3 regions of the Alishewanella sp. HH-ZS genome follow, and region 1 is predicted to be linked to each of the others. Evidence: predicted binding sites of a transcription regulator. Region 1 holds the regulator's gene; each other region holds the start of a gene.
The links. The regulator MetJ, encoded in region 1, represses methionine synthesis genes. The targets are predictions, from matches to a motif close to TAGACGTCTAGACGTCTA.

Region 1 (10,397 bases):
ACTGCGCCAGCGTGAAGTAGCGTAAGTTACTGAAAAAGGTGGTCAGTAAGGCTGGCGGGGCGCTTAACTCGAAGCTGCACATGGCGCCGAAGCCAGATTGCTGGCGCTTAGCAATCTGATGGCCGGGATGATCCACCAGGCCGGGATAGTACACCTTACCAATCAGCGGGTGTTGTTGCAGAAAGGCCACCACCTCGGCGGTATTCTGCTGCTGCAACTGCAAGCGAGGGGTCAGAGTCCGCAAACCACGTAAGGTTAAATAACTATCAAAAGCGCCTGCTGTGAGGCCAAGGCAGTTCGCCCACCATTTCAACTCGTCACCGCAGGCTTGCGTTTTACAGATCACCGCACCACCAATCACATCGCTGTGGCCATTAATAAACTTGGTGGTCGAATGCACCACCAGATCGGCCCCCAGTGCCAACGGCCGCTGTAATGCCGGCGACAGGAAGGTGTTATCTACCACGACCTTTGCGGTCAGACTTTTTGCCAGCTGGCACACCGCAGCAATATCAGTGATTTGCAGCAAGGGGTTGCTCGGTGTTTCCAGCCAGATCATCGCCGGTGCCGCCCGCTTAATCTGTTCAGGCCAATCCGGCTGTTGAAAATTGACAATCACCAGCTGGAACGCCTGCTTCTTCTGCGCCAGATTAGTAAAAAGACGGTAGCTGCCACCGTAGCAATCATGTGGGATCACCAAGGTATCAGCCGGGGTCAATAACTGCAGCGCTAACAGACACGCCGACATTCCGGTATTGGTAACAATGGCTTTGGCACCACCTTCCAGCTCCGCCAGGGCTTCACCGAGAATATCGCGGGTAGGATTATTCGAGCGCGAATAATCATAAGGACCGGGCTGACCAAAGGCCGGCAACTGATAAGTCGAGGTCAGGTAAAGGGGCGGCGTGATGGCACCGAAGGCGGTATCTTCAGCGATACCTGCCCGGGCGCTAATCGTAGCGGGATGGCGATGACTCATGCTTTAACTCTTTTAGATGTTTAGACGTCTAAAAGTATATTCATTATTAACTGGAAGTCAAACCATTTAGCCGTCTATAATCTTTATTTGTTGCACACTATTTGACTCACCGACAGAAAGCAGTAGAATTCCCGTTTTGCGCTACGCTGCAAAACAAAAATTAACGACAAGGGATCCCTTATGGCTAAGTGGAATGGTGAATATATTCACCCCTATGCAGAACACGGTAAAAAATCAGAACAAGTTAAAAAAATTACCGTCTCGATACCGCTGAATGTTTTAAAAGTTTTAACCGATGAACGTACCCGCCGCCAGGTCAATAATCTGCGGCATGCCACTAACAGTGAGTTACTGTGCGAAGCTTTCCTGCATGCTTTTACCGGTCAGCCGCTACCGGCAGACGACGACTTGCGTAAAGATAATCCACATCAAATCCCGGCTGAAGTCAGACAAATCCTGACCAGCATGGGTAAAGAAATTCCGGTGATTATCGAAGCCGACAGCGATGAAGAATAAATAACGCTAACCGGTTCGCAATAAAAAACCGCCTTTCGGCGGTTTTTTATTTACTGGCAATCATACTCTCAGGCATCAAAGTAGGCTGCCGGCATCGGGATCCTGGCTACCCCTGAGCTGACTGCCGCTTCAGCTACCGCACGGGCGACCCGTGGTAATAACCGGGGATCCATAGGCTTCGGAATAATGTAGCCTTTACCAAACTCCAGACTACTAACTTTAGCCGCCAATAGCACTTCCTGCGGTACCGGCTCCTTGGCAATAGCCCGGATCGCCTGCACGGCTGCCAGCTTCATCTCATCATTAATCACACTGGCGCGCACATCCAATGCACCACGGAAAATAAAGGGGAAGCACAGCACGTTATTCACCTGATTCGGATAATCCGAGCGCCCGGTAGCCATAATCAAATCACCACGCTCGGCGTGCGCCAGTTCAGGTTTAATCTCTGGATCCGGGTTGGAACAGGCAAAGATCACCGGCTTATCCGCCATCAGGCTTAATGCTGCCGGCGGCAGGACATCGGGACCGGAAACACCAACGAAGACATCAGCACCCTGCAACGCATCTTCCAGGGTCCTTTTATCGGTATTGTTCGCAAATAGCTGCTTGTACTGGTTCAAATCTTCACGCCGGGTATGGATCACCCCCTTGGTATCAAGCATATAGATATGCTCACGCATAGCGCCGCACTTGATCAGCAGCTCCATACAGGCAATGGCAGCCGCGCCGGCACCCATACAAACAATAATGGCTTTGCGGATATCTTTGCCCTGGATCTCCAGCGCGTTTAACAGGCCGGCAGCAGTGACAATAGCGGTACCGTGCTGGTCATCATGGAATACCGGGATATTACAGCGCTTAATCAGTTCCTGCTCAATCTCAAAGCACTCCGGCGCCTTGATATCCTCCAGGTTAATACCACCAAAGGTGTCAGCTATATTGGCGACCGTGGTAATAAATTCTTCAGTAGTGCGGTGCGATACTTCAATATCAATTGAATCCAGGCCGGCAAAGCGTTTGAATAGCAGCGCCTTACCTTCCATTACCGGCTTTGACGCCAGATGGCCCAGGTTGCCCAACCCCAGGATCGCCGTGCCGTTAGAGATTACGGCGACCATATTGCCTTTGGCAGTGTATTTGTAAATGTTGTCCGGATCTGCGGCAATTTCACGCACCGGTTCAGCCACACCGGGGCTGTAAGCCAGTGCCAGATCGGTAACGGTTTCGGCAGCTTTGCTGATTTCGATACTGATTTTCCCTGGGCGAGGTTCTGCGTGATAACGCAGCGCTTGTTCTCTGAAATCTGACATTCCAATTTTTTCCTGAGTAAGTGTAGGTACAGACTACGGCACTAATTTATAGGTTTTTTGTTATACAGCGGGCCGGTGGTCGGCTCATTCTAATGAGCTCTGATCTGGAAAAACACTGAAATCGTGCTGGACGTACCAGACTAAGGCAGTAACGTCATTACGACTTTGGTATAATTCGTAACCAGTTATAACAAGAAAATGCTCAGCCGCCAAGAGTTCTGGACATCCAATTATCTGCGCTGTGTTCTGCTTAGCAGGCGCTGACGAAGGATTTAACAGGCGAGCGCAGTTACTCAAACCTGGAATGGAACGCAAATTTGGCTGCGCCAGTTGCTCACATTATGTTAACCGACACACTTGTTTACAATCTGCTTCTGACCAAAACTTGACCCTCAGCCGTATGTAGCTAAAATCGACACCATTAACTGTTTTTTAACCAGAGGTTTTATGAAAGCGCTACTTTTAGCAGCCCTGTTGTGCAGCACTGCATCCCTGACTTTATATTCAAATACCAGTTATGCCAGCGCGGCGGATAATGACCGGGTATGTGCCGATACCGATTGCAGTAAAGAACTGCGCCGACTGATCAGATTGGCGCGAAGCGGCAGCGGTGATGCAGCAGCATTGGTAGCAATGGCTCACGCGACCGGCGATGGTCTGGAGCAAAGTAACGAGCAAGCCATTCGTTATTTGCGGATGGGCGTGCGCCAGCGCAACGCTATGGCGGTCTTTCTGATGTCCGACTGGCTTAGAAATGGTTTTATGCTGGAACAAGATCTTGCTGAGTCGCAACGTTTGCTTGATCTGGCCGTCGATCTAAAATATGCCCCGGCGCAATATGCTAAAGCGGTACAACTGCTGCAGGCTGAGCAGGATGACCAGTTGCCGGAAGCGATTAATCTACTGGAGTTAGCCACAGAGCAGCGACTGGCCAGTGCCATGTTGCTGTTGGCACAGTTAAAACAACATGGCGCCGGTGTCGAGCAGGATCTGCCGGGCGCCGCCGAGCTATACCGGAAGTTAGTGTTGGCCGGACAGGTATCCGCCCGTCCTTACTTGCAGGAAGTGACAGCTCTACTCGCTGCTGATCAGCAACACCAGACGTTGGTTGATGAATTACGGCAAGTCGAGAATATTGAAGTGATCCGGGTAACAGACCAGGCATTACAGGCTAATAATATGCTGGAAGGCATTGTCAGAAGGTTAACTGCCACCGGACAGTACGACAGCCGCTCGGTAGGAAGCCGGATCCGGGGCGTCAGCTGCGACCAAAGTGGCAGTAACTGCGGTGTTATCCGCCCGGATAGCAGCTCTGGCTCAATTTCTGAAGCCCTGGCGGGTGGCAAGTAAAACAAGTAACAAATGCTGAAACCTATGCTCTCGCTGAGCATAGGGCATAAAAAAACCGGAGCCAGGCTCCGGTTTTTTCGTACTTGGTACCGATTAACGGTTGCCCAGTACAGAGAAACGCTTCTTGAAGCGGTCAACACGACCACCAACATCCAACACTTTCTGCTTACCGGTATAAAACGGGTGGCAAGCTGAGCAAACGTCCAAGTGGATGTCTTTGCACAGAGCTGAACGGGTTTTGAAGGTATTACCGCAAGTACAGGTTGCAGTAATTTCTTTGTATTCCGGGTGGATACCTGGTTTCATGGGTTACCTCGTTAGGCCGTATCGCCATCTGGTCGCATTTTTTATCGCCAGACACCATACGTAATTACAGTTAATTTAGGGCGCGTAGCTTAATAGATAGCCGCTGAAGTTGCAACCAGAAAACCGGAAAAGCACAGAATTTTGTTTTGCTTGGCAAGGCGCACGCGCTTCCTTAAACTTAAAGCCTGATTTTGTTGCTATGGAAGCTGCTGTGACTGCGATCCGTGTTGCCCTGCCCGTACCCTTGCGCCAGCATTTTGATTACCTGTTACCGCCTGAACTTGAGGTGAGCATAGGCTGCCGGGTGCGGGTGCCCTTTGGTAAACGCGAATTGGTGGGGATTGTCTGGCAATTAGCGGTTAAACCCGACGTCAGTGAGCAACAACTTAAACCGGTGCTTGCCGTGATCGATCAGACGCCGGTCTTGCCAACTTTACTACGCCAACTCCTTAGTTTCGCTGCAGATTACTATCACCATCCACTGGGGGAGGTCCTCACGGCCGCCTTACCCGCACTGTTGCGTGAAGGCCGCCCACTCGCTGACTACCTGCCCCGAGCGTACCGACTGACCGACAGCGGTAAAGCCGCTAACCTGCAAAGCTTTTCGCGCTCGGCTAAACAGGCAGAATTGTGGCAGGCCCTGACAACACAAGCGCTGGATGAAGCGACCGTCAAAAGCCATTACAGCGGCAGTGCGCTAAAGCAATTAATGGCCAAGGCGCTGGTCGAGTCGTTCCAAACGGCGATCGCACCCTATCACTATCAGGGCTTAGCCGAGCCGGCGTTGCAACTAACCGCTGATCAGGCTCTGGCAGTGACCGCCGTTAATCAGGCCCAGGGCAGCTTCCGGCCCTTTTTGCTGGAAGGTGTCACCGGCTCCGGCAAAACCGAAGTCTACCTGCAGCTCATCCCCTCCCTGCTGGAGCTCGGTCAGCAAATACTGGTATTGCTACCGGAAATTGGCCTGACCCCACAAACGCTGGAACGCTTTAGCAAACGTTTCCGCGCCCCGGTACTGGTCTGGCATTCAAATTTAAGTGATGGCGAGCGGCTTAACTGCTGGCTGCAAGCGGCCAGTGGCAGCGCAGCTGTGGTAATAGGTACCCGCTCGGCGCTGTTTTTACCTTTTCGCAAGCTCGGACTGATTATTATTGACGAGGAACATGACCTGTCACTAAAACAGCAAGACGGCTTTCGTTACCACGCCCGGGATCTGGCAATAAAGCGCGCAGCACTGGAGCACTGTCCGATCCTGCTTGGCTCGGCCACGCCGAGTCTCGAATCACTGTACAACTGCCAGCAAGGTCGTTTTACCAAGCTGACACTAACAGCCCGCGCCAGTGGTCAGGCAATGCCGCAGCTGGAGCTGGTCGATCTGAAGCAACAGGCTTTACAACACGGACTGGCCGCACAAAGCATTCAACAAATGCAGCAACAGCTGAAACTGGGCAAACAGGTGATGCTGTTTTTAAATCGTCGCGGTTTTGCACCGGCCCTCAGCTGTCAGGATTGCGGCTGGTTGACCGAATGTCAGCGTTGTAGTGCTTTTACCACTTACCATAAACATAGCCGGCAGTTGGTTTGCCATCATTGCGGTGCCACCCGGGCCGTACCACGACAATGCGGCGGCTGTGGTAGTACCCGGCTGGCGCCGGTCGGTCAGGGTACCGAGCAACTGGAAGAGCATCTGAGTGTATTGTTTCCCGAGGTCCCGGTGACCCGGCTTGACCGTGACAGCACCCGGCGTAAAGGTGCTTTCGCCAGCCTGTTAGCCGAAATTCAGCAACCTGGCCCCAGATTGATTTTGGGAACCCAGATGCTGGCTAAAGGCCATCATTTCCCCTTTGTTACTCTGGTGGTGATTGTCGACGTCGATGGCGCCCTGTATAGCGCCGACTTTCGTGCTCCTGAGCAACTGGGGCAGTTGCTGACCCAGGTTGCCGGCCGGGCCGGTCGTGGCCATGATAAAGGCAAGGTGTTACTGCAAACCCAACATCCGGAACACGCCTTGCTGCAGGACATCATGCTAAACGGTTATGCCGCCTTTGCCCGCAGTGCCCTGCTGGAGCGCCAGCAAACCCTGTTACCCCCCTGTCAGTATATGGCGCTATTCAGAGCAGAAGCCCATCAGAGTGAGCTTTGCCAGCAGTGGCTACAGCAGGTTGCCAGCTACTGTCAGCAGCAACCTCAGGTTCAACAGCTCGGCCCTCTGTTATCGCCGCTGGAACGCCGGGCAGGTAAATACCGCTGGCAATTACACCTCTATGCCGCACAACGGCCGCTGCTGCATCAACTGCTAAGTCAGGTTTTAGCAGAGGTATCGCAATGGCCGCTGAGCCGTAAAATCAAATGGCAGCTCGATGTCGATGCGCTGGATTTAAGTTAAGCCGCGAAAACCAGTGACTGCAGCGCCACGGCTTGTTTTGGTAACAGATCGGAGCTGCGTTATTTCCTTTTCTGCCGATCCGGGTAGAATACAGTGTGATTAGAAAAACAGGTAATTGATAAGTCGTATGCCACAAAAAGATTATGTGCGCGCCACCCGTCCGAAAGCACCCGCTAAAGGTCAGGCCAGAGGCAGTCGCGCCAAGGCGCCGGCGGCCAGTAATAAGCCCTGGCTGCTAATTGCGCTTACCTTGCTAACACTTAGCGTCTTTGTCTATGGTCTGTGGTTTTTAAAGCAACAACCGGTCAGTAGCAGTCAACCTGCAGCGGCACCGGTTAAGGCGCCGGCGAAAGATGAGTTACCGCCCAAACCGCAATCTGAGCCTTACCAATATATTAAAGAATTGGAAAACCGCGAAATTACGGTCGAAGTCCCCGAACAGCAACGTAGCGTGCCGGCGGTGTTACAGTGCGGCTCTTTCCGCCAGCAAGGCCAGGCTGAACAGATGAAAGCACAAATTGCCTTTGCCGGCATTACTGCCGATGTCAGACGTACCGAAGGCAGCAACGGCGTCTGGTTCCGGGTGGTAGTAGGCCCTTATGAATCGCGCCGGGCCGCCACTGCCGATATGAACCGATTACGGCAAATGGGGATTAATACCTGTCAGGTCCGTAACTGGACTTGAAAAATCCGGCTGTCCCCCTTACTTAAGCCCTATGTTTTCGCCATAGGGCTTTTTTTATGACTACTATCGTCTCTGTTCGCCGCAATGGCCATGTTGCCATCGGTGGTGATGGCCAGGTCTCGCTGGGTAATACCGTAATGAAGGGTAATGCCCGCAAGGTTCGCCGCCTCTATCACAATAAGGTACTGGCCGGTTTTGCCGGCGGCACCGCTGATGCCTTTACCCTGTTCGAACGCTTCGAAGCCAAGCTGGAAATGCATCAGGGCCACTTAATGCGTGCCGCCGTTGAACTGGCGAAAGACTGGCGTACCGATCGTATGCTGCGTAAGCTGGAAGCCCTGTTAGCCGTGGCCGATGCCAATACCTCACTGATCATTACCGGTAATGGTGATGTGGTGCAGCCAGAGCATGATTTGATTGCCATTGGCAGTGGTGGCCCCTTTGCCCAGGCAGCCGCCACCGCTTTGTTACAAAATACTGAGCTCAGCGCCCGCGATATCGTGGAAAAAAGCCTGAAAATTGCCGGTGATATCTGTGTCTACACCAATCACCACCAGACTATTGAAGAATTGTAAGCAGGTAGCCCATGTCTGATATGACCCCAAGAGAAATAGTCCACGAGCTGGATCGCCATATTATTGGCCAGAACAAAGCCAAACGGGCTGTCGCCATCGCGCTGCGTAATCGTTGGCGCCGCATGCAATTAGATCCGGCGCTGCGCCAGGAAGTGACGCCAAAAAATATTCTGATGATAGGCCCTACCGGTGTCGGTAAAACCGAAATTGCCCGTCGCCTTGCCAAGCTGGCGAACGCGCCCTTTATTAAAGTCGAAGCGACCAAGTTTACCGAAGTCGGTTATGTCGGTAAGGAAGTGGAAAGTATTATCCGTGATCTGACAGACAGCGCGGTAAAGATGTTTCGCGAACAGGCCATTGCCAAAAACCGCTTTCGGGCCGAAGAAGCCGCGGAAGAGCGGATCCTCGATGCGCTGTTACCCAAACCCAAAGACGCCTGGGGCGAGCCGGAAAAAGCCAGCACCGACTCTAATACCCGGCAGATCTTCCGCAAAAAACTGCGTGAAGGCCAGTTAGATGACAAAGAAATCGAACTGGAACTGTCGCAGGGGCCTATTGGCGTAGAAATTATGGCGCCGCCGGGGATGGAAGAGATGACCTCGCAATTGCAGAGCATGTTCCAGAGCCTGGGCAGTGAGAAAAAGAAAAAACGTAAGCTGAAAATTAAAGATGCTTTCAAGCAGCTGATTGAAGAGGAAGCCGCCAAACTGGTCAATCCGGAAGAACTGAAAGCCGAAGCGCTGGATGCGGTAGAGCAAAATGGCATCGTGTTTCTGGATGAAATTGACAAAATCTGTAAGCGCGGCGAAACCAGCGGCCCTGACGTATCGCGCGAAGGCGTACAGCGTGATCTGCTGCCATTAATCGAAGGCTGCACAGTAAATACCAAGCATGGTATGGTCAAGACCGACCATATCCTGTTTATCGCCTCAGGTGCCTTCCAGATGAGCAAGCCGTCGGATCTGGTGCCTGAACTACAGGGCCGGTTACCGATCCGCGTTGAGCTGGAAGCCTTAACCGCCGCCGATTTTGAGCGTATTCTGACTGAGCCAAAAGCGTCATTAACCGAGCAGGCGCGTGCCATGCTGGCGACTGAGGGTGTGCAAATTCAGTTTACCGAAGATGGCATTAAACGTATCGCTGCCGCGGCGTTTCAGGTCAATGAAACTACCGAAAATATCGGTGCCCGCCGTCTGTATACGGTGATGGAGCGGTTGCTGGAAGAAATTTCCTACGATGCCGCTGACCATACCGGGCAACAGATTGCCATTGATGCAGCCTATGTTGAGCAGCATCTGGGTAGTCTGGTGCAGGATGAAGATCTGAGCCGGTTTATTCTGTAATGGCGGCAGCACTGGTAAAACTGCATTACCACCGGCAACGGCGGATCCTGGATCTGCTGGATGCCGCGGGGCAGTGCCAGAGTTTAAGTGCGGAATTTCTGCGGGTGCATTCGCCATCCGCCGAAGTGCGTGGCCATGGCACACCACGGCTGGTCGCCAATAAGCGGCAGGTTGGGATCAGCGCCATCACCCCTGTTGGTCATTATGCGGTGAAATTGCAGTTTGACGATGGCCATCACACCGGCCTCTATAGTTTTGCCTACCTGCAACAACTGGCCAGCCAGCAGGAAACCCTATGGCAGCAATATCTGGCCCGGCTAAAAGCTGCCAATGCCAGTCGCGACCCCCTGATCAATATTAAAAGCCTGTGACACCGCCTGCTCAGAGCAGCTTTGCTGCGCTGTAGCAGGAGGCAACGCCAAGGCTGATCCCAGCCAGGATATCCAGCGGAAAGTGCACACCCAGCATAATGCGCGACAAACCCACTAATAGCCCCCACAGTAACACTAACCAGAAACAGGCCGGAAAACAGAGCGCAACCGCTGTTACCACCACAAAGGCCGCCGCGGTATGCCCGGATGGCAGGCTAAAGGTATCAGAGGGTACGATATGCGCTACCACCGGGTGCAGCCTGACCGCCTGCTGCGGTCGCATCCGCCGGATAGTGTTTTTTAACAACAGATACAACGGCAGCTCTATCGCAAACGCCAGCAATAATAGCCGGGTAAACTGCCAGCTATCTGCTACCTCAAGCACCAGCAGCAGTAGCACCAGTAATAAATACAGTGGACCATCGGCCGTTTTCGATATCCAGTAACTGCCGCGCGACAGCAGCAGCGAGGAGCTCCTGGCGAACAGCCGGCAGAAAAAAGCATGGTCCCAGTATTCCAGTCGTTTTAGCAACATGACAGTGATCCTGTTGTGCAATAACTAACCGGATACTA
Region 2 (10,397 bases), on a different contig from region 1:
GGGCCACTGGCTGAATCGACACAGCGGTTCAGAATATTTTGTGCAGAAATAGAGGCGATAGCGTCATTGATTTCAATCGACCAGTAGTCAACGGTCATGCTAAAGCCGCGGATAAAATCTGGCTGGTAAACAAAACCAACAGTGTAACTATCTGATTTTTCAGCACGCAGATCCGGGTTACCACCGCTTAAACCTTCCACTGTCGCTGCTGGATTGTTCAGCTGGAAGTCCGGGGCAATACCAATGGCCGCACAGTTGTTTACCCGCGTCTGGCTCTGGCGCTCGGTGGTAGCGCACGGATCTGTTACCCGGAAGAAGGTTTGGTTTTGCGGGCCAAACAGTTCGCTGATATTCGGTGCCCGCAGCGCTTCAGAGTAAGTGGCACGGATCCGGAACTCGCCGTTCAGGCTCCAGTCCAGACCGGTTTTCCAGCTGGTGGCATCACCGATGGTGCTGTAATTGGCGTAACGCACCGCAGCATCAAATACCAGATCCTGGATCAGTGGTAGATCAGAGAGTAATGGTACTGACACTTCGGTAAAGGCTTCTTTCACATCGAACTCACCGCGCATATATTGCAGTGAATTCAGGAAAGTAGCGCCGGTAGCGGCAAAGCGATCCGGTACAGATTCACTTTCTTCTTTACGGTATTCAACACCGGCTGAGAAGCCGACCATACCGGCAGGTAATTCGAACAGACCACTGTTGTTAACGCTGGCATTCGCCACTTGCTGGCGAATGGTGCTGTGGCTGTAAGAGGTGGTATTAAACCAGTTACGGGCCGCATCATTAATGGCGTTGTCACCAAACAGGCTGGTTGGTGCACAGCCGTTGGCGCGGGCAGTGGCGTCACGACACACAATACGGCCATTGGCATCAACTACGGCATCAACTGACTGGGCGAAGTTAGTGCGGATCAGGTTGTTATAGTTAACCTGCTCCAGCTTGGTTTCGCCGTGGGTAACATAGGCTTCAAAGCCCCAGTCTGCCGACAGCTCACCCTGCGCACCGGCAACAAAGCGTGATGTAGTGCGGGTATTTTGTTCAAAGCGACGGCCAGCATCTTTCTGGAAGCGGTGAATACGGATCGAATCCAGGTTATTGGCGTCCATCAGCGCTGCCATGCTGTCATCCAGGTAGGCGTTGTCACGCATAATGCGGATCGCTGAGCCATATTCAAAGAATGATGGCTGACCTTCGTTACTGCCTTTGCTGCGCACATATTTGCCTTCGGCAAACAGGTTGATGCTGTCCGTCAGGTCAAAGTTAGCTTTCATATTCAGGTTCTGGCGGTTAAAGCTTGGCTGCAGATCCTGATACTGCCGCAGATCTAAAAATTCACAGTTGCTACAGTGCTCAATATTGCCATAGGTGGTACCCAGCTCCTGCAGACGCACGCTGCCGTCCTGGTTAAAGATGTACCAGTCACCATTTAACTTAAAATTACCGGCCGTTGAGCTGTCATACCAACCGGCATTAGCAACGGTGATCCGATCCGGAATACCATCGTGAATAAAGACGCCGTTGCTATCACGACCATCACGGTCAGCCGGGTTAGCGACAGCCATATAAGAGGTGCGGGTTTGCCGGCGATCAGTGGCGTTCATCCCTTCCTGACCAGAAAACTCAGCGGCTACTGCAAAGTTACCACGGCCGGCAGCGAAGTCGGTACCAAAGGATAATAAGGCTTTATGGTTATCGTACGGGTTATCCTGAGCAAAACCGCGGCTTAGCACCAGATCGAAACCCTGAATGTCTTTTTTCAGTTTAAAGTTTACTACGCCGGTTACCGCGTCGGCACCATATACGGCTGAGGCACCACCGGTAATAATTTCCACCGAGTCTAACCAGGCAGTAGGAATGCTGTTGGTATCGACCGCAGCACTGCCGGCACTGCTGGCAACATGGCGACGGCCATCAACCAGCACCAGCGTACGGGAAGCGCCCATACCGCGTAAATCCAGTAAGCTTAAGCCGGCAGTACCGATAAAACGGCCTGCGTTAGCCAGTGAATAAGTGGCAGCCAGTGACGGTAATTCTTTTAACACTTCACCAATATTCATGGCGCCGGTTTCCACCAGATCACGACCGGAAATCACCGTTACCGGTGACGGGGCTATAGCGCCTTCACGCAGAATGCGCGAACCGGTAACCTGAATGCGCTCGGTTGCCGCCTGCGGGCTTTCTTCTGCCACAACCCACTGTGGACTGGCTGCAGCAACGGCAGCGGCCACCACACTTAAACGCAAAGAATTCACTTTGGATAACGATACAGACATGCTTGCTCCTGAATAAAACAGCCAGTGGCTGATACAACTCAGCAGTACCTGTGCCGGCACTGCTGCAGAGGGCGCGCATTGTAGGGAATTGTGGTGAAATCGCCAGCAAAAACTGCCTGAAAAATACCGATCGGTGAGTATTTATGCAGTTCCTGAATAAGAAAAAACCAAACTGCTGGCTTTTAGAGCAGATTTAGGCTGCACTAATGCAGACAATCCTAGCCAGCGCCAGCCACAGAATCGCATAGTTATGCAATGCTATATGGCCGCATGAAAGCGCTGAAAAGCCGCCTGCAAATCGTCGATTAAATCCTCCGGATCTTCCAGGCCGATATGCAGCCGGATCAAGGGCCCGCTGTAGGGCCAGTGGCTGGCCTGACGTAGAGCCTGCACATTGAGGGTTGCTGTGATCAGGCTTTCATAGCCGCCCCACGAAAAACCCATTTTAAAATGCTGCATTCCTTCGATAAAGGCTTCCACTTGTTTTAGTGAGCCTTGGCTCAACACGAACGAAAACAAGCCATTGCTACCGCTAAAATCACGTTTAAACTGCTGATGACCTGGGTGATCGGCAAAGGCCGGATGCCGTACCGTCGCCACCTCGGGTCGCTGTGCTAACCACTGCGCCACCTGCAACGCATTTTGTTCATGCTGCTTTAACCGCACCCCTAAGGTGCGCAAGCCACGACTGGCAGCATAGACATCGTCGGCTGAAGCACAGTAGCCCATTAAATAGCTATGCTCGCGCAGTTGTGGCCAATATTGCTCAGTGGCACTGGCGGTGCCAAGCATCACATCAGAGTGACCGATAATATACTTGGTCGCCGCCTGAATTGAGATATCCACGCCCAGTTCAAAGGGCTTACACAAAATCGGCGAGGCCCAGGTATTATCCAGTACCGTAATGATCTGCTGCGCCCGCGCCACCGCGCAAATGGCAGGTATATCCTGCACTTCCATCGTCAGCGAACCAGGCGATTCCAGAAAGATCATCCGGGTATTGGGTTTGATCAGCGCCGCGATACCGGCACCGATCAGCGGGTCATAATAGGTGGTTTCAATCCCTAAACCTGCCAGCAGCTTATCGCACAGCGCCCGGGTCGGCTCATAGACACTGTCGACCATCAACAGGTGATCGCCTTGCTTTAAAAAGGCCAACAAGGCACCGCTAACCGCCGCCGCGCCACAGGGATAAAGCGCGCAGCCGGCACCGCCTTCCAGTTCACACATGGCTTCCTGAAACGCAAAATGGGTTTGGGTGCCGCGACGGCCATAATAGGGTACCCGGTTACCGCGCTGTTTGGTGGCCTCGCGCAGCTCTTGCATCGTATCAAATACGATGGTCGACGCCCGCACCAGCGGTGGGTTAACCGCACTGCCTGTCCATTGCTTACTGCGGCCAGCATGAATTAACCGGGTATTTTTTTTCATCTTAGTGCTCCAATTCGACCAAAGTGGCGTAGTAAAGACATCTGGAAGTCTGTATCCTTTAAGTTATCGACATCCTAAGTCATAATTTTGTCAACGTCACGCTATCTTTAATTGTGGTACTGGTTTGACACCAGGTTATTGAGGTTCTAGCTTTAATAAATATAACAAGGAGATAACACCTATGCATAGCTTCAAGCCCCATCCTCTTGCGTTAGCCGTGACGCTGGTGCTTTCCAGCCCACTCGCTCTGGCTCAACAAAGCAGCAATACTGAAACCGAAGAAAAGGCCGAACGTATTGAGCAAATCGTAGTAACCGGTACCCGCGTAGCGGGCCGTTCGGTATCAGATACGGCAGTGCCAATTGATGTTGTCAGCGCCGAAAGCCTGACCCGCGCCGGCTCCACTGAACTAAACCAGGTGCTGTCCACTGCTTTACCTTCATTTAACTTCCCACGTCCCGGCCTGGCTGACGGCACCGATACGGTGCGCCCGGCAACCTTACGTGGCTTAGGGCCAGACCAGTCTCTGGTATTAGTTAACTCCAAACGCCGGCATGCTGCAGCCCTGGTTAACGTTAATGGAACTGTGGGGCGTGGTTCATCGGCGGTGGATTTAAATACTATTCCAACCGCTGCTATCAATTCGGTTGAAGTCTTGCGTGACGGCGCCTCAGCCCAATATGGCTCAGATGCAATCGCCGGGGTACTCAACGTGCGGCTGCGCGAAGCCAGTGAAGGCGGTAACTTTACCAGCTCCTATGCCTGGCGCGATACCAGTTACACTGTACCCACTACCCCGGTAGTTGCCGGTGCCACCTGGAGCGCGCCCAGCACCCTTCGCCGCAGCCGGGTAGATGGAGAAACGCTGACGTTAAGCGGCTGGCGCGGCTTTGAACTGGGTAATAACGGCTATCTGACGGTATCGGCAGAATATAAAGAGGCAGAGCGCACTGAGCGCGGTGGCTGGGATCACCGCCAGCAATACAACAGAGTCAATGGCGAGTTTGATCCACGTGAAGCATTGGTCAATCGCTTTAATGCCTGGTATGGCGAGCCGGAACTGGACCAGTTCACCTTTTTCGCCAATGCCGGTAAAACCCTGGAAAATGGTAAGGTGTATGGCTGGCTGAGCTATCAGGATCGCGAAGCACGCTCTGCCGGTTTCTTCCGTACACCGAATGACGTGCGTAACGTACCGGAAATTCATCCGGATGGCTTCCTGCCAATTATTGCCCCTGATGTCACAGACGCCAGTGCGGCGGTCGGTTATGAGTTTGATGTCGGTGAATGGACAGTAGACAGCTCGCTGGTTTGGGGGCAAAACCGCATGGCCTTTACCATCGAGAATACGCTGAACCGCTCAATTGGCCCGTTAAGCAAAACCGAGTTTGATGCCGGTGGCTATCGTTATGGCCAGGCAGTATTTAACCTGTCAGGTGTACGCTCCTTTAATGTTGATGGTTTAGCCTCGCCGCTTAACCTGGCAACCGGTGTAGAAATGCGCCGTGAGCGTTACGGCATTTTCGCCGGTGAACCGGATTCCTGGCGTAATGGTGGCGTGCTGTTAAACGGTGCACCGACTGCTTCGGGTGCTCAGGTATTCCCGGGCTTCCGTCCCTCTAACGAAGTACGGGCGACCCGTCGCGCCATTGGCGTTTATGTCGATCTGGAAGCGAATCTGACCGACAATATGCTGGGCTCAGTAGCGGTAAGAGCCGAAGACTACTCCGACTTTGGCAGTAACGTGACCGGCAAGGCAGCACTGCGTTATGACTTTACCGATACCTTTGCCGTGCGGGGTTCAGTACAGAATGGTTTCCGTGCGCCTTCTCTGCAGCAACAGAACTTTACGGCTACCTCTACCAACTTTATCAACGGTATTCCGTTTGATATTACCACCTTCCCGGTGAATGATCCGGTAGCTCAGGCGCTGGGCGCTAAAGCCCTGGATGCAGAAGAGTCGGTAAACTACTCACTGGGTACCGTATTCCGTGTTGGACCAGTTTCAATCACTATCGATGGTTATCGTATCGATATTGATGATCGGATCGTGCTATCCGAAAACCTGACTCAGAATAATGTGCGTGAGTATCTGACTTCTCAGGGCTTTATCGGTATTGGTGGCGGCCGCTTCTTTATTAACGGCGTCGACACCGAGACCAAGGGTGTGGATGTGGTCATTAACTGGACCTTACCCACCGATAAGCTCGGCTTATTCGACTTCACTTTGGTAGGTAACTACAATGAAACCAAGGTGAAATCGGTGCCGGCGACCTCACAGCTTTCCGCACTGAATCCGGCGCCAACCCTGTTTGGTCGGGTGAATGTGCTGACCTTTGAGAAAGGTACACCGAAAGATAAAATTGGTGCCACGGTAAACTGGAGCTTTGATAGTTTAAGCGCGACCTTAAAGGCTACCCGCTATGGTGAGGTGTTAGCGCCGGGCACCACTGCAGCCACCGACTTTGTATTAACACCTAAAACACTGGTTGATCTGGAAGCTCGCTACGAGTTTAACGATAACTGGACGGTAGCCTTTGGCGCCGACAATATCTTTGACCAGTATCCGGATGCATTCCCAATCAATCTGAATACCACAGGCGCCACCTCGTTTTCGAACTACTCACCGTTTGGACGTTCTGGCCGCTTGTTCTATGGCCGAGTGGCGTATAATTTCTAATTTAAAGCTGTAAATGCTAAAGGCGCCGCAAGGCGCCTTTGTTTTTGCTGTTGGTGTAATGAGCTGCGACAGTTATAGCTAAGCTCAGTGCTTAAGCCAGACCGTTAATCTCAGCCAAAGTCGCAAGCTTTTCCAGCTCCGGTCGGGCAAAATAATAGCCCTGCAAATAACGAATACCGACAGAGGTCAGATAGTCCAACTCAGCACGGCTTTCAATGCCCTCAGCCAACACCTTGGTACCCTGCAGCTCGCACTGCTCTAGCGTACGCTCGACAATAAACTGCTTGGCCGGATTCTGCTCAATATTGCGGATCAGCTGCATATCCAATTTCAGAATATGCGGTTTTAACTCTATTAACCAATCCAGCGTGGCATAACCCGAGCCATAGTCGTCAATCGCGGTTTGAAAGCCGCGTTTGGCATAGCTTTGGAAAATTCGGTTTAAATGCGCCTTATCTGGAATTTGCTCGCCTTCGGTAACTTCAAAAATCAGTTTAGTGAGATCAAAGCCATAGGTGTCGGCGGCTTCAATGGTTGCCTTAATACAGGTTTCCGGGTTGTAAACCGCATTGGGCAAGAAATTGATATTCAAAAAGGTTTTGCAGCCCAATTTGGCCGCAGTTTCGATCGCTTTTACCCGGCACGCCTGGTCAAAATAGTATTTATTATCGTCGTTAATATGCTGAAATACCCAGCCGGCACCTTCGCCATTTGGCCCACGAACCAGCGCCTCATAAGCAATAATGGTTTTCTCATGCCAGTCTATGATTGGCTGAAACGCCATGCGGATCTGAAAGCCCAGATCCTGGCCACTCAGGCAGTCACTGCAGGTTTGTTGTTTAATATTTGCCGGAAACTGCATCTTATCAGGGTCTCTGCTGTCCGTTTTGATTAGTTTTACCAGAAAAAACTAACCGGCGCTTGTTTTTCAGGCAGTTTTTCGGCTGGCCGCTTAAATATTCGGCTCAGCACCCAAACGTAACGCCAGGGCATAATACTCGGCCAGCACCTGAAAGGCGGCGGCCGCCGTACTACCAAAGGTGACCACACCGTCTTCATGGCCGGCCATAGTAAAAATACGCTGCTGCACGACCGCGGTTTCCACAAATAGCCGGCCAACCTCTGTCGCCATGGCCACAGTACCATAAGGAATTTCGGCCCGGGTTTGTGGTAAATTCAGACGATCGGCATAGTGCCAGATCGCCGGGCAATGTGCATGGATCACAAAATGAATATTTTGCTCCAGTAAGTACAGCTGACCATGGGTCATAGCCTCGGAGGAAGGCTTACAGGGCCCGAGTGCCTCAATACGGTTAAGTTCAGGCTGACACTGGCTAACTAACGCATAGTCTGCCGCTGTTAACACCTTTTTACCACCGGTTTGGGTGCCACTGATAATAAACTGTGCCGACTGCCCCAGCCGTTGGCTGATATTACCAAAACCATAGTTGTCATAACGTGCCGGATGCTGACCCAGCATGCCCAGCTGCACGCAAAGGGTGCGCCAGGCATTGATTTCAGCAATGTTAACCGCCGGCGGCAGTGCCATCGGCTGATAACTTAACTGAAATTTTATAACCCCTTCCTGCTCCGCCATCGTATAACCCGCGTCACCTTATTTTCGACATTATAAAAGGCCGTGCTGGCTTACCCCAGCCGCATAGCAGGCCAAAACTGGCAGGAAATGACTGGCAATGTATAATACGGTCAGCTTTTGTCAGGCTGCGGCTGACAACATTAAGGGCAAAGATGAAATATAAAGATTTACGCGACTTTATTGCACAACTGGAGCAGCGCGGTGAACTGGTGCGGATCAGTCAACCGGTGGATCCGGTATTAGAGATGACCGAAATTGCCGATCGCACCCTGCGTGGAGAGGGTCCTGCGCTGCTGTTTGAAAAGCCGAAAGGCTTTAACACCCCGGTACTGGTTAATCTTTTCGGTACCCCAAAGCGGGTAGCGCTGGGTATGGGCCAGGAAGAGGTATCGGCGCTGCGCGAAGTTGGAAAACTCCTGGCATTTCTCAAAGAACCTGAGCCACCAAAAGGTTTAAAAGACGCCTTTAGTAAGCTGCCAATCTTTAAGCAAGTGCTGAATATGTCACCCAAGCAAGTAAAAAAAGCCGCTTGTCAGCAAGTGGTTCTGAGCGGTGACCAGGTGGATCTTACAAAGTTGCCGGTAATGACCTGTTGGCCCGGTGATGCTGCACCGCTGATCACCTGGGGTTTAACGGTCACTAAAGGCCCGCATAAAGAGCGGCAGAACCTTGGCATATACCGGCAGCAGGTACTGGGTAAAAACAAAGTGATTATGCGCTGGCTATCGCATCGCGGCGGTGCACTGGACTTTTTTGAATGGCAAAAAGCGCATCCGGGGCAGCGTTTTCCGGTAGCGGTGGCTTTAGGCGCTGATCCGGCAACCATTTTAGGTGCCGTGACACCGGTACCGGATACCTTATCGGAGTATGGCTTTGCCGGCTTACTGCGTGGCGATAATACCGAAGTGGTGAAATGCGTCAGTAACGATCTGCAGGTACCTGCCAGTGCCGAATTTGTGCTGGAGGGCTATATCGAGCCGGGTGAACTGGCGCCTGAGGGGCCTTATGGCGATCATACCGGCTACTACAATGAGGTTGATAACTTCCCGGTGTTTACCGTGACCCATATTACCCACCGTGAAGATCCGATCTACCACAGTACCTATACTGGCCGGCCACCAGACGAACCTGCCGTGCTGGGTGTGGCGCTAAACGAAGTCTTTGTGCCGATTTTACAAAAGCAATTTCCGGAAATTACCGATTTCTACCTGCCACCTGAAGGCTGCTCGTACCGGCTGGCGGTGGTGACGATGAAAAAGCAATATCCGGGACATGCGAAACGGGTAATGATGGGTGTTTGGTCCTTTCTACGCCAGTTTATGTATACCAAGTTTGTGATTGTTTGTGATGATGATATCAATGCCCGCGACTGGAAGGATGTAATCTGGGCGATGACCACCCGGATGGATCCGGCGCGGGATACCACGCTGGTGGAAAATACCCCTATTGATTATCTCGACTTTGCGTCACCGGTATCCGGTTTAGGTTCAAAAATGGGGATGGATGCCACCAATAAATGGCCAGGCGAAACTAACCGTGAGTGGGGCGAGCCTATCGTCATGGATCCGGCGATTAAACAGCGCATTGATGCCTTATGGCCGTCATTGGGTATCACTTTACCAGAGCAAAAAACATGAGCTATCAGGTACGGATCCTACCGGCAAAACTAACCTTTGAGGTCGCACAAGGTGAGAGTATCCTCGCCGCTGCCTTGCGGCAGGGTATCGATTTCCCGCACCGCTGCCGCCAGGGTGTCTGTACCAGTTGCGTGTGTAAACTGCGCAGTGGTAGTGTCAGTTACGCCGACCCTAACCCATTAACCGAAACCGATCGCCAGCAGCAATTTGTGTATTGCTGTCTGGCGACTGCAGACTCTGATTTAGAGCTGCACCACCCTTTTATCCGCGGCTAGCTGCCGCCTGAACCTTGAGAGCCCTATGAACGCTATTTCCTGTCAGGTTATTGCCATCGAAGCCCTAACACCGGTTATCAGCAAAGTGCTGCTAAAACCGGCGCAGACGACGGGCTTCGTTGCCGGCCAATATTTGCAGCTCTGCCTGACTGCCGATGATAAACGCCCGTTTTCTATTGCCAGTATCCCGGGACAAGACTACCTGGAGTTACATATCGGCGCGCCAGCGGGCGATAATTGGTCAAGTGCCGCCCTGCTGCATTTGCAACAGGCCTTTAATCAGGGGGCGGCGGTTCAGGTTGAGGTCGGTCTGGGCCATGCCGGCTGGCGTGAGCACAGTGAACGGCCAGTGATCCTGCTGGCCGGTGGTACCGGTTTCTCTTATGTGCATAGCATTGCAATGGCTTTAGCAGCCGCTAAGCAGGATAAACCGGTATTCTTATACTGGGGTGTGCGGCAGGAAGAAGCGCTGTACTATCAAACCGAGCTGCAGCAGTG
Region 3 (10,397 bases), on a different contig from region 1:
GTAAGCCTTTCCGCTCTTGTGCACTCAGTGCATCCATTTTCACCATCTGTGACGTATCGCCATCAACCTTAGTGGCTTGCAGGCGCGGTTCAATCACTTTATCCGTTAAAAACCAGCCGACTAATACAATCAGGAAGGTCGATGCGGTGGTAAAGATATAGTTATTTAGCGGGTTGATGGTAACAGTTGGATCCAGCAACTGAGCCGAAACCTGAGTCATACCGGCCAGTAACGGATCCAGGCTGGAAGGGACAAAGAACGTTGCCGAGAAACCACCGGAAACACCGGCAAAGGCTGCTGCGATACCGGCCAATGGATGACGGCCCGCAGCATAGAAAATTACCGCACCCAGCGGAATCACCAGCACATAGCCGGCATCTACCGCCACATGGCTTAGTACACCCACGGCAATTAACACTGGGGTTAATAACATCTTTGGCGTGACGGCCAGAATAGAGCGTAAACCGGCATTAATAAAGCCGGTATATTCCGCGACACCTAAACCTAACATCGCGACCAATACTACACCTAATGGCGGGAAGTTAACAAAGGTTGTCACAATATTGGAGGCAAACTGAGTAAGAGCAGCCCCGGATAGCAGGTTAACAATTTGCACCTGCTGTCCGCTGCGAGGGTCGATTTCGGTAAAGGTCATTCCGGAAAATAACCAGGACAGGCCCCAGACGATAACCATTAACAGTGCAAAGAGCACGGCCGGATCGGGTAATTTATTCCCGATCACCTCAATGGTATTGAGTGCACGGTTCATCCAGCCGTTATTCACGGCGGCGGTTTGTTCTGACATAGCAGTTCCTTTCTCTTTCTTTTTTATTGTGTGATTGCTAAGCGCAATCAAACCCTGGAGGCTAAAACGCCCTAATAATACACAAAAGCGCGCTTCGGGTAAGCGGCAAATCGGTTGTGGCAGCAAATTAAAACAAAAAAGGAGAGTCACCTCTCCTTTTTACGGCATTTAACCCGCTATCGGTTATTTGGCGTACTGACGTAACAGCTCAGCTTTATCGGTTTGCTCCCACGGGAACTCGTTACGGCCGAAGTGACCGTAAGCCGCGGTAGGCTGATAAATTGGTCGCTCCAGATCCAACATTTGGATCAGGCCATAAGGACGCAGGTCGAAATGCTCGCGTACCAGTTTGATCAGCTCGTCTTCACTCAGTTTACTGGTACCGAAGGTTTCCAGGCTGATTGAAGTAGGTTCGGCAACACCAATAGCATAAGATACTTGCAGTTCCAGACGCTCTGCCAGACCAGCCGCAACCAGGTTTTTCGCAACATAGCGGGCAGCATAAGCCGCTGAGCGGTCAACCTTGGATGGATCCTTACCAGAGAAAGCTCCACCACCGTGGCGCGCCATACCACCGTAGCTATCTACGATAATCTTGCGGCCGGTTAAACCACAGTCACCCATAGGGCCGCCGATCACAAAACGACCGGTTGGGTTGATAAAGAACTTGGTTTTGCTGCTTAACCACTCCGCCGGCAATACTGGCTTAATGATTTCTTCCATTACCGCTTCACGCAGATCAGCCGTGCTGATGGTGTCACAGTGCTGGGTAGATAATACTACGGCATCGATACCGACCGGCTTACCATCTTCGTAAATAAAGCTTAACTGCGACTTGGCATCCGGGCGTAACCACGGCAGGGTACCGTCTTTGCGCACCTGGGCCTGACGCTGCACCAGACGGTGTGAATAGGTAATAGGTGCCGGCATCAGCACGTCAGTTTCGTTACTGGCGTAGCCAAACATTAACCCCTGGTCACCCGCGCCTTGCTCACGCGGATCAGCTTTATCTACACCCTGATTGATATCGGGTGATTGTTTACCAATAGCATTTAATACAGCGCAAGAGTCGGCATCAAAACCCATATCGGAGTGGGTATAGCCAATTTCACGTACGGTTTTGCGTACCAGCTCTTCGATATCAACCCAGGCAGAAGTCGTGATTTCGCCACCGACTAACACCATACCTGTTTTAACGAAGGTCTCACAGGCAACACGCGCCTTGCTGTCTTGTTCCAGGATCGCATCCAGTACCGCATCGGAAATCTGATCAGCGATTTTATCCGGATGCCCTTCAGATACAGACTCAGACGTGAAAATATGTTGTGCCATCTGTTAGTTTCCACCACGTTAGTTAATACATAAAGCGCCGTGACACTGTCACAGCGCTGTGATTAAGCAGGCGCAGCAATTGCCAACTCACAATATAACTCAAAATGTATAGCCGGCAGGCGCCAAAAAAATAGCCGCTTATTTTAGTGAAAGCCCCCGGCGATTACCAGAAAAATTTACGCCCAGACGTCTTTCATGCCGGAAATTACGTAAACCTTAGCTGCCGGATCACTGCGCTGCAAAAAAGGTCACAGATAATCATTTGCCATCTGACGGCGGCTGGGTGAAAATACGGCCATCTAAACCCCCACAGTAATCATTTTAGTAACAGCCTGTGTCGGGTTACACTGCGAACCTCAAGTCTGAATTATCAGCGCAATTTGTCAGGAGTCTGCATGCCATCTCGTAAACAACTCGCCAATGCCATCCGTGCCTTAAGTATGGACGCGGTGCAAAAAGCTAAATCTGGCCACCCAGGCGCCCCAATGGGGATGGCCGATATTGCCGAAGTGTTATGGCGTGACTATCTGAAACATAACCCGCAAAACCCGGGCTGGGCCGACCGGGACCGCTTTGTGCTGTCGAATGGTCACGGCTCGATGCTGATTTACTCTTTATTACATCTGACCGGGTATGACTTATCGATAGAAGATTTAAAGCAATTCCGCCAGCTGCACTCGAAAACCCCGGGTCACCCTGAATTTGGCTATGCACCCGGTGTTGAAACCACTACCGGGCCGCTGGGGCAGGGTATTACCAATGCCGTGGGCATGGCGCTGGCCGAAAAAGCGCTGGCGGCGCAGTTTAACCGCCCCGGTTTTGACATGGTGGACCACTATACTTATGTGTTCCTGGGCGATGGCTGTTTAATGGAAGGGATTTCGCACGAAGCCTGTTCGCTGGCAGGTACCCTTGGCCTGGGTAAGCTGATTGCGTTTTGGGATGATAACGGTATTTCGATTGATGGCCATGTTGAAGGCTGGTTTACCGATAATACCCCGGCGCGCTTTGAAGCCTACGGCTGGCATGTCGTGGCCAATGTTGATGGCCATAATCCGGAAGCGATTAAAGCGGCCATTGAACAGGCACGCGCCGTGACCGACAAACCGACACTGATCTGTACCAAGACCGTGATCGGTTATGGCGCACCGAATAAAGGTGGCAGCCATGACTGCCATGGCGCACCGCTGGGTGAAGCGGAAATTGCCGCTGCCCGCGAATTTTTACAATGGCCTTATGCCCCCTTTGAAATCCCGGCGGATATCTATGCTGACTGGGATGCCAAGGCAGCCGGTGCGGCAGCAGAACAAAGCTGGCAACAGCGCTTTACTGCATACGAAAAAGCTTATCCGGAACTGGCCGCCGAGTTTAAGCGTCGTCATGCCGGTACCTTACCTGCCGATTGGGCAGCACAAAGTCAGGCGTATATTGAGCAATTACAAGCTAACCCGGCAACTATCGCCACCCGTAAGGCATCACAAAATGCGCTGAATGCCTTTGGCCCGCTATTACCGGAGTTTATGGGGGGCTCTGCCGACTTAGCCGGCTCCAACCTGACCATTTGGTCTGGCTCTAAGCCGCTGACCAGAGACGATGCCGCCGGTAACTATGTTTACTACGGAGTGCGCGAATTTGGTATGTCGGCCATGATGAATGGTATCGCGCTGCATGGTGGCTTTGTGCCTTACGGCGCGACCTTCCTGATGTTTATGGAATATGCCCGTAATGCAGTGCGGATGGCAGCGTTAATGAAGCAAAGAGTGATCTTTGTTTATACCCACGATTCAATTGGTTTGGGTGAAGACGGTCCAACGCATCAACCGGTCGAGCAGCTGGCCAGCTTACGTGTTACCCCGAATCTGATGAACTGGCGCCCTTGCGATCAGGTAGAATCAGCGGTGGCCTGGCAGCAAGCGATTGAGCGCCAAGATGGCCCAAGTTCGCTGATTTTTACCCGCCAGAACCTGGTACAGCAGCCGCGTACCGCAGCACAACTGGCCGCGATTAAGCGCGGCGGCTATGTGCTGCTGGACTCTGCCGCGACGCCTGAGCTAATTATCATTGCTACCGGCTCCGAAGTAGAGCTGGCGATGCAGGCTGCTAAAACGTTGCAAGCCGAAGGTAAGGCCGTGCGAGTTGTGTCTATGCCATCGACGGATGTGTTTGAGCAACAGGACGCCAGTTACCGTGAAGCCGTGCTGCCAGCCAGTGTCAGCAAGCGGATTGCGGTGGAAGCCGGTATTATGGATACCTGGTATAAATACGTTGGTTTAAATGGCGCCGTGATTGGTATGCAGACGTTTGGTGAGTCGGCACCGGCTGAGCAGCTATTTGAACACTTTGGTATTACCGCCGCTAACGTGCTGGCGACTGCCAGAAACTTGCTGGCGTAATTCTGGTTTTGTAACGGGCCCTTACCGGGCCCGTTTTTTCATGCTGAGCTTATGACAATTAAACTGGCAATAAACGGCTTTGGCCGTATCGGTCGCAACATTTTGCGCGCCATTTATGAAAACGGCTGGCAACAGCAGTTGCAGGTGGTTGCGATTAATGAGCTGGCGCAAGCCGAAGGTGTGGCGCATCTGCTACGTTACGACAGTGCCCATGGCCGTTTTCGCTATCCGGTTGCGGCGATCCCGGGTGGCTTGAGTGTCGCCGGCGACAAGATTGCACTCTTTAATGAACCTGATCCGCTGGCGTTACCCTGGCGCGAGCTTGGGGTGGATATTGTGCTGGAGTGTACCGGTGTTTTTCACAGCCGGGAGCACGCCAACTGGCATTTGCAGGCCGGTGCCAAAAAAGTGTTATTTTCGCACCCAGCGGACGCCGATATCGATGCCACAGTAATTTACGGCATTAATCAGCATTTGTTAGACGCGCAGATGCAAGTGATTTCAGCCGGCTCCTGTACCACTAACTGTATTGTTCCGGTGATCCAGGTACTGGATCAGCACTTTGGTGTTGAAAGCGGTACTATTACGACCATTCATGCGTCAATGAATGACCAGCAGGTGATTGACGCCTATCATCCGGATCTACGCCGCACCCGTGCGGCCAGCCACTCCATTATTCCGGTGGATACCAAGCTGGCACTGGGGATCGAGCGGATTATGCCGCATCTGGCCGGGCGTTTTGAAGCCATAGCGGTGCGGGTGCCCACTATTAATGTTACGGCGATGGACCTTAGCGTTACCCTGCATCAGGACGTGACCATCGCCGAAATTAACCGGGTATTGCGCGCAGCCGGTCAGACCGCATTACAAGGCATTCTGGATTACACTGAAGCGCCGCTGGTGTCGGTTGATTTTAACCATGATCCGCATTCCTGCATTGTCGATGGCAGCCAAACCCGGGTCAGCCACAAAAGATTAGTGAAATGCCTGGTATGGTGCGATAACGAATGGGGCTTTGCTAACCGGATGTTGGATACCGCCAGAGTGATGAGCCAAAATTTTTAATTGCAACCTTAATTCGAGTTTAATCCCAGGGAGAGAAAGATGTCTGTGATCCGTATGAGCGACTTAGATTTGCACGGCAAACGTGTACTGATCCGCGAAGATTTAAACGTACCGGTTAAAGACGGCGTGGTAACCTCAGATGCGCGCTTAAAAGCCGCAATTCCCACCATTGAACTGGCGCTTGCCAAGGGCGCGAAAGTGATGGTGATGTCACATCTGGGCCGGCCGGAAGAGGGCGTATTTGACGCCGAATCCTCAATGCAGCCGGTAGCAGACTATCTGGCTAAAGCGTTAACGGCACCGGTGCGGCTGGTGGCAGACTACCTAAAGGGTGTTGAGGTTGCACAGGGCGAAGTAGTGGTGTTTGAAAACGTACGCTTTAATAAAGGCGAAGGCAAAAACAACGATGAGCTGGCGCAAAAACTGGCCGCGCTTTGCGATGTGTTTGTGATGGATGCCTTTGGTACAGCGCACCGCGCTCAGGCGTCGACTCATGGTGTCGCCAAGTATGCTCAGATTGCTTGCGCCGGCCCATTACTGACCGCAGAACTGGACGCTTTGGCTGCCGCTTTGAAAAATCCAAAACGGCCATTAGTTGCTATCGTCGGTGGTTCGAAGGTTTCTACCAAGCTGACTGTACTGGAGTCACTGTCTGGTATTGTTGATCAGCTGATTGTGGGGGGCGGTATTGCCAATACCTTTATTGCTGCTCAGGGACACAATGTCGGTAAATCATTGTGTGAAAACGACCTGATCCCGGAAGCACAGCGCTTAATGGCGCAGGCGAAAGCCCGTGGGGGTAATATCCCGGTACCCACCGATGTGGTAACAGGTAAAGCCTTTAGTGCCGAGACAAAGGCTGAGTTGAAAAACGTCGCTGCAGTAGCCGCTGATGATATGATTTTTGATGTTGGCCCAGCCACCATCGCTGAGTTAACGGCTATTTTGAAAAACGCCGGTACCATTGTCTGGAACGGTCCGGTTGGTGTGTTTGAATTTGACCAGTTTGGTGCTGGTACCAAGGCGCTGGCGGAGGCTATCGCACAAAGCGAGGCATTTTCAATTGCCGGTGGCGGTGACACCCTAGCGGCGATTGATAAATACGATGTGGCTGCCCAAATTTCCTACATTTCGACTGGTGGTGGTGCATTTCTGGAATTTCTGGAAGGAAAAACCCTACCAGCAGTGGCAATTTTAGAAGAACGCGCTCAGAATTAATAAATAACAAAAAAGAAAACTTTTTACCTAAAACTGTACCTTAGTATAAAAGAGAGGAAGCAATGGCTCTGATTTCCTTACGGCAAATGCTCGATCATGCCGCCGAATTCGGTTACGGCGTACCGGCGTTTAACGTAAACAACCTTGAACAGATGCGTGCCATTATGCTGGCTGCCGATAAAACCGATAGCCCGGTAATAGTGCAGGCATCAGCCGGTGCCCGCAAATACGCCGGCGCGCCTTTCCTGCGCCATTTAATCCTGGCGGCAGTGGAAGAGTTCCCGCATATTCCGGTGGTGATGCATCAGGACCACGGTACCTCATTAGCCGTATGTCAACGCTCAATCCAGTTGGGCTTTTCATCCGTGATGATGGATGGTTCCCTCGGCGAAGATGGCAAAACACCGATGGACTACGCGTATAACGTCGAAGTAACCCGCCGGGTCGTCGAAATAGCGCATGCCTGTGGTGTCTCGGTAGAAGGCGAGTTAGGTTGTTTAGGCTCACTGGAAACCGGTGACGCCGGTGAAGAAGATGGCATCGGTGCGGATTGTAAGCTTAGCCATGATCAGATGCTGACCGATCCGGAAGAGGCGGCGCAGTTTGTGCGTGAAACCCAGGTTGATGCCCTGGCTATTGCCTGTGGTACTTCACACGGTGCCTATAAGTTTAGCCGGCCACCAACAGATGATATTCTGGCGATTGACCGGATTAAAGCCATTCACGAACGGATCCCGGATACTCATCTGGTGATGCACGGCTCCTCTTCAGTGCCGCAAGACTGGCTGGAAATTATCAACGAATATGGCGGTGCTATCCCGGAAACCTATGGTGTGCCGGTCGAGCAAATCCAGCAAGGGATCAAATACGGGGTGCGTAAGGTCAATATTGATACCGACCTGCGTCTGGCATCGACCGGTGCGATCCGTCGCTATCTGGCGAAGCACCCGGCCGAATTTGATCCGCGTAAATATTTACAGGAATCCGTAAAAGCAATGGCGGATATCTGCGTTGCCCGTTATCAGGCCTTTGGCTGCGCCGGGCAAGGCAGTAAAATCAAGCCGTTGTCATTGGATAAGATGGTTGATTTATATGTGGCAGGTAAATTAACGCCGAACATTAAATAACCAGAATTTTTAATGCGCGTTAAACAAGGTAAGAGCTCTGTTTAACGCGGCTTAAAATTGGTGCTAAACCTTCCGTGCAGGACAGGTGGCGAAAGCCTTGTCAGCGCTGGCTGTCTGTTGACATCCGGCGTTTTACCTGTAATGATGCGGGCGGTTTACCCTCTAAAACGAGGGCTGCTGCCGTGCTATACGGCAACCCCTTACAACATCAGGTTACGTTAATCAGCAATAATTGGTTGGGAACTATGTTTAATAAAAAAATCCATATGAGCCTTGTTGCTTCTGCACTGGCGGGCAGTTTTGCCCTGGCTGGTTCAGCTGCAGCGACAGATTTAAAAGATCTGCATCAGGCAAATGCACAAATCCAGCGTGCAGCAGTACAGTCTCAGGAAAAAATCAATACTATTTACGAGCAGACTCAGGAACTGCTGGGTGAATATCGTGGAGTCGTCGTTCAAACTGACAACCTGAAAGTCTACAACGACTTCCTGGCAACTCTGGTGGCTGACCAGCAGCGTCAAATTGACGGCTTAGAAAAGACCAACCAAGGCACAGTGCCACTGATGTTCCGCATGATTGACTCATTAGAGCAATTTATCCAGGCTGACATCCCACTGCGTACCGACCGTCGTTTAGAGCGCGTACAACGTTTACGTGATCTGATGGCCCGTTCAGACGTGCAGCGTTCTGAGCAATTCCGTCAAATTTTAGAAGCCTATGAAATCGAAATGGGTTATGGCACAGAGTTGGCTGCCTTCCAAGGCACTCTGAATATGGGCGGTAGCGATATTACTGTTGATTTCGTGCATCTGGGCCGCTTAGCGCTGATGGCGCTGGCATTAGATGGCAGCTCAGGCTGGGTGTATAACAAGAGCACTGGTAGCTGGGATAAGTTAGCGGATTCATACTTACCGTCAATCGGTAACTTTATCAAGATGGCACGTCGTGAAGCCACGCTTGAGATGGATCGTGTACCACTTTTCGCAGCGGAGTAAGAATAGATGAAATTGGCAATTAAAAGTTTAGTCGTCGCTGCGGCAGTAACACTTTCTGCATCAGTAGCCTTTAACGCGACTGCAAATACTCAGAAGCTGGATCAGTTATTACAGCAAGTACAACAACAGCGCACTATTGAAGGCCGGATCAACCAAGAACGCGAGCGAGCTTTCCTGGCTGAGCGTGCAGACAAACAAGCGTTGTTAAATACCGCTAAGCGCCAACTGGCTGAAGAAGAAGCCCGTGGTAAGCGTTTACAGCAACAATATGCCCAAAACGATATCGCTATCGCTCAGAAACAACAGGAGCTGCAAAGCGCCCTGGGTATTATGGGTGAGGTATTCGGTGTGGTTCGTCAAACAGCGAACAAAACCGTTGGTACTATTTCAAGCTCTATCGTTAGCGCTCAGTATCCAGGTCGTGACGTAGTACTGCGTGATATCGCTGCTGCGACTGAACTGCCAACCATTGAGCAAATGGAAGAGCTGTGGGTAGCGATGTTAACTGAAATGACTGAATCAGGTAAGATCGCTAAGTTTGATGCTGAAGTGGTTGAACTGGCTGGCGGTAGCTCGACTCAGCGCGTAACCCGCTTCGGTGCTTTCCACCTGACCACTGGCACTGATTATTTAATTCGTAACGTAGACACTGACCAGATCCAACCACTGGGCCGTGCTCCACAATCTAAGATCCAACGTTCAGTAGCGGCGTTCCATGGTGCTCGTGCCGGTGAGTTAACCAGCCTGTATGTTGACCCAACTAAGGGTAACTCACTGTTACGTCTGAACCAGCAACGTTCGACCTTGATGGAGTACTACCATGAAGGTGGTACAGTTGGTTACCTGATTACTGTACTGTTAGCTATTGGTTTACTTATTGCTCTGGAGCGGATTCTGGTGTTGACGGCAGTTGGCGGCAAAATGCGTACACAGCTGAAAAACTTAGGTAACCCTTCGACCAACAACCCGCTGGGCCGGATCCTGAAAGTTTACCACGACAACAAAGATGCTGACGTAGAAAACCTGGAACTGAAACTGGACGAAGCTATCCTGCGCGAAACGCCAAAAGTTGACCGTGGTATCGGCTTAATCAAACTGTTTGCTGCGGTAGCGCCGCTAATGGGTCTGTTAGGTACTGTTATCGGTATGATCCTGACGTTCCAGCAAATTACTCTGTATGGTACTGGTGACCCGAAACTGATGGCCGGTTCAATCTCTCTGGCGCTGGTAACAACCGCTCTGGGTCTGATTGCTGCGCTGCCACTGCTATTCGCACATAGCATTGTACAAGCTCGTGCTAAATCGATTCTGCAAGTTCTGGATGAGCAAAGCGCTGGTATCGTAGCGGCTCACGCGGAGAAGGAGAAAGCCTAATGATGCTCCAGCTAATAGGGCTGTGGGAATCGGTACAGGATTTTATCCATACGGGTGGCAACGTCTTGTACGTTGTCGCTGCAGTGCT

Region 2: A9165_RS12435 (cystathionine beta-lyase) is a predicted target of MetJ. The motif match lies at 3,745-3,762, and genes of this name have one in related genera.
Region 3: metK (methionine adenosyltransferase) is a predicted target of MetJ. The motif match lies at 2,313-2,330, and genes of this name have one in related genera.

Annotation. Positions count from the first base shown of each region.
Region 1 is NZ_LZEJ01000022.1:25,959-36,355, reverse strand. Features, by position in the region: gene metB (cystathionine gamma-synthase) at 1-979, opposite strand, end outside; gene metJ (met regulon transcriptional regulator MetJ) at 1,160-1,495, shown strand; gene A9165_RS10275 (malic enzyme-like NAD(P)-binding protein) at 1,564-2,808, opposite strand; gene A9165_RS10270 (tetratricopeptide repeat protein) at 3,256-4,158, shown strand; gene rpmE (50S ribosomal protein L31) at 4,252-4,464, opposite strand; gene priA (primosomal protein N') at 4,574-6,850, shown strand; gene A9165_RS10260 (SPOR domain-containing protein) at 6,978-7,535, shown strand; gene hslV (ATP-dependent protease subunit HslV) at 7,592-8,110, shown strand; gene hslU (HslU--HslV peptidase ATPase subunit) at 8,122-9,453, shown strand; gene A9165_RS10245 (gamma-butyrobetaine hydroxylase-like domain-containing protein) at 9,453-9,824, shown strand; gene A9165_RS10240 (phosphatase PAP2 family protein) at 9,835-10,359, opposite strand.
Region 2 is NZ_LZEJ01000031.1:21,894-32,290, reverse strand. Features, by position in the region: gene A9165_RS12440 (TonB-dependent receptor) at 1-2,279, opposite strand, end outside; gene A9165_RS12435 (cystathionine beta-lyase) at 2,538-3,710, opposite strand; gene A9165_RS12430 (TonB-dependent siderophore receptor) at 3,892-6,390, shown strand; gene A9165_RS12425 (EAL domain-containing protein) at 6,482-7,252, opposite strand; gene A9165_RS12420 (class II aldolase/adducin family protein) at 7,343-7,987, opposite strand; gene ubiD (4-hydroxy-3-polyprenylbenzoate decarboxylase) at 8,140-9,624, shown strand; gene A9165_RS12410 (2Fe-2S iron-sulfur cluster-binding protein) at 9,621-9,899, shown strand; gene fre (NAD(P)H-flavin reductase) at 9,925-10,397, shown strand, end outside.
Region 3 is NZ_LZEJ01000004.1:2,818-13,214, reverse strand. Features, by position in the region: gene A9165_RS02430 (AbgT family transporter) at 1-805, opposite strand, end outside; gene metK (methionine adenosyltransferase) at 989-2,137, opposite strand; gene tkt (transketolase) at 2,533-4,530, shown strand; gene epd (erythrose-4-phosphate dehydrogenase) at 4,582-5,595, shown strand; gene A9165_RS02410 (phosphoglycerate kinase) at 5,635-6,813, shown strand; gene fba (class II fructose-bisphosphate aldolase) at 6,876-7,940, shown strand; gene A9165_RS02400 (DUF3450 domain-containing protein) at 8,186-8,935, shown strand; gene A9165_RS02395 (MotA/TolQ/ExbB proton channel family protein) at 8,942-10,309, shown strand; gene A9165_RS02390 (MotA/TolQ/ExbB proton channel family protein) at 10,312-10,397, shown strand, end outside.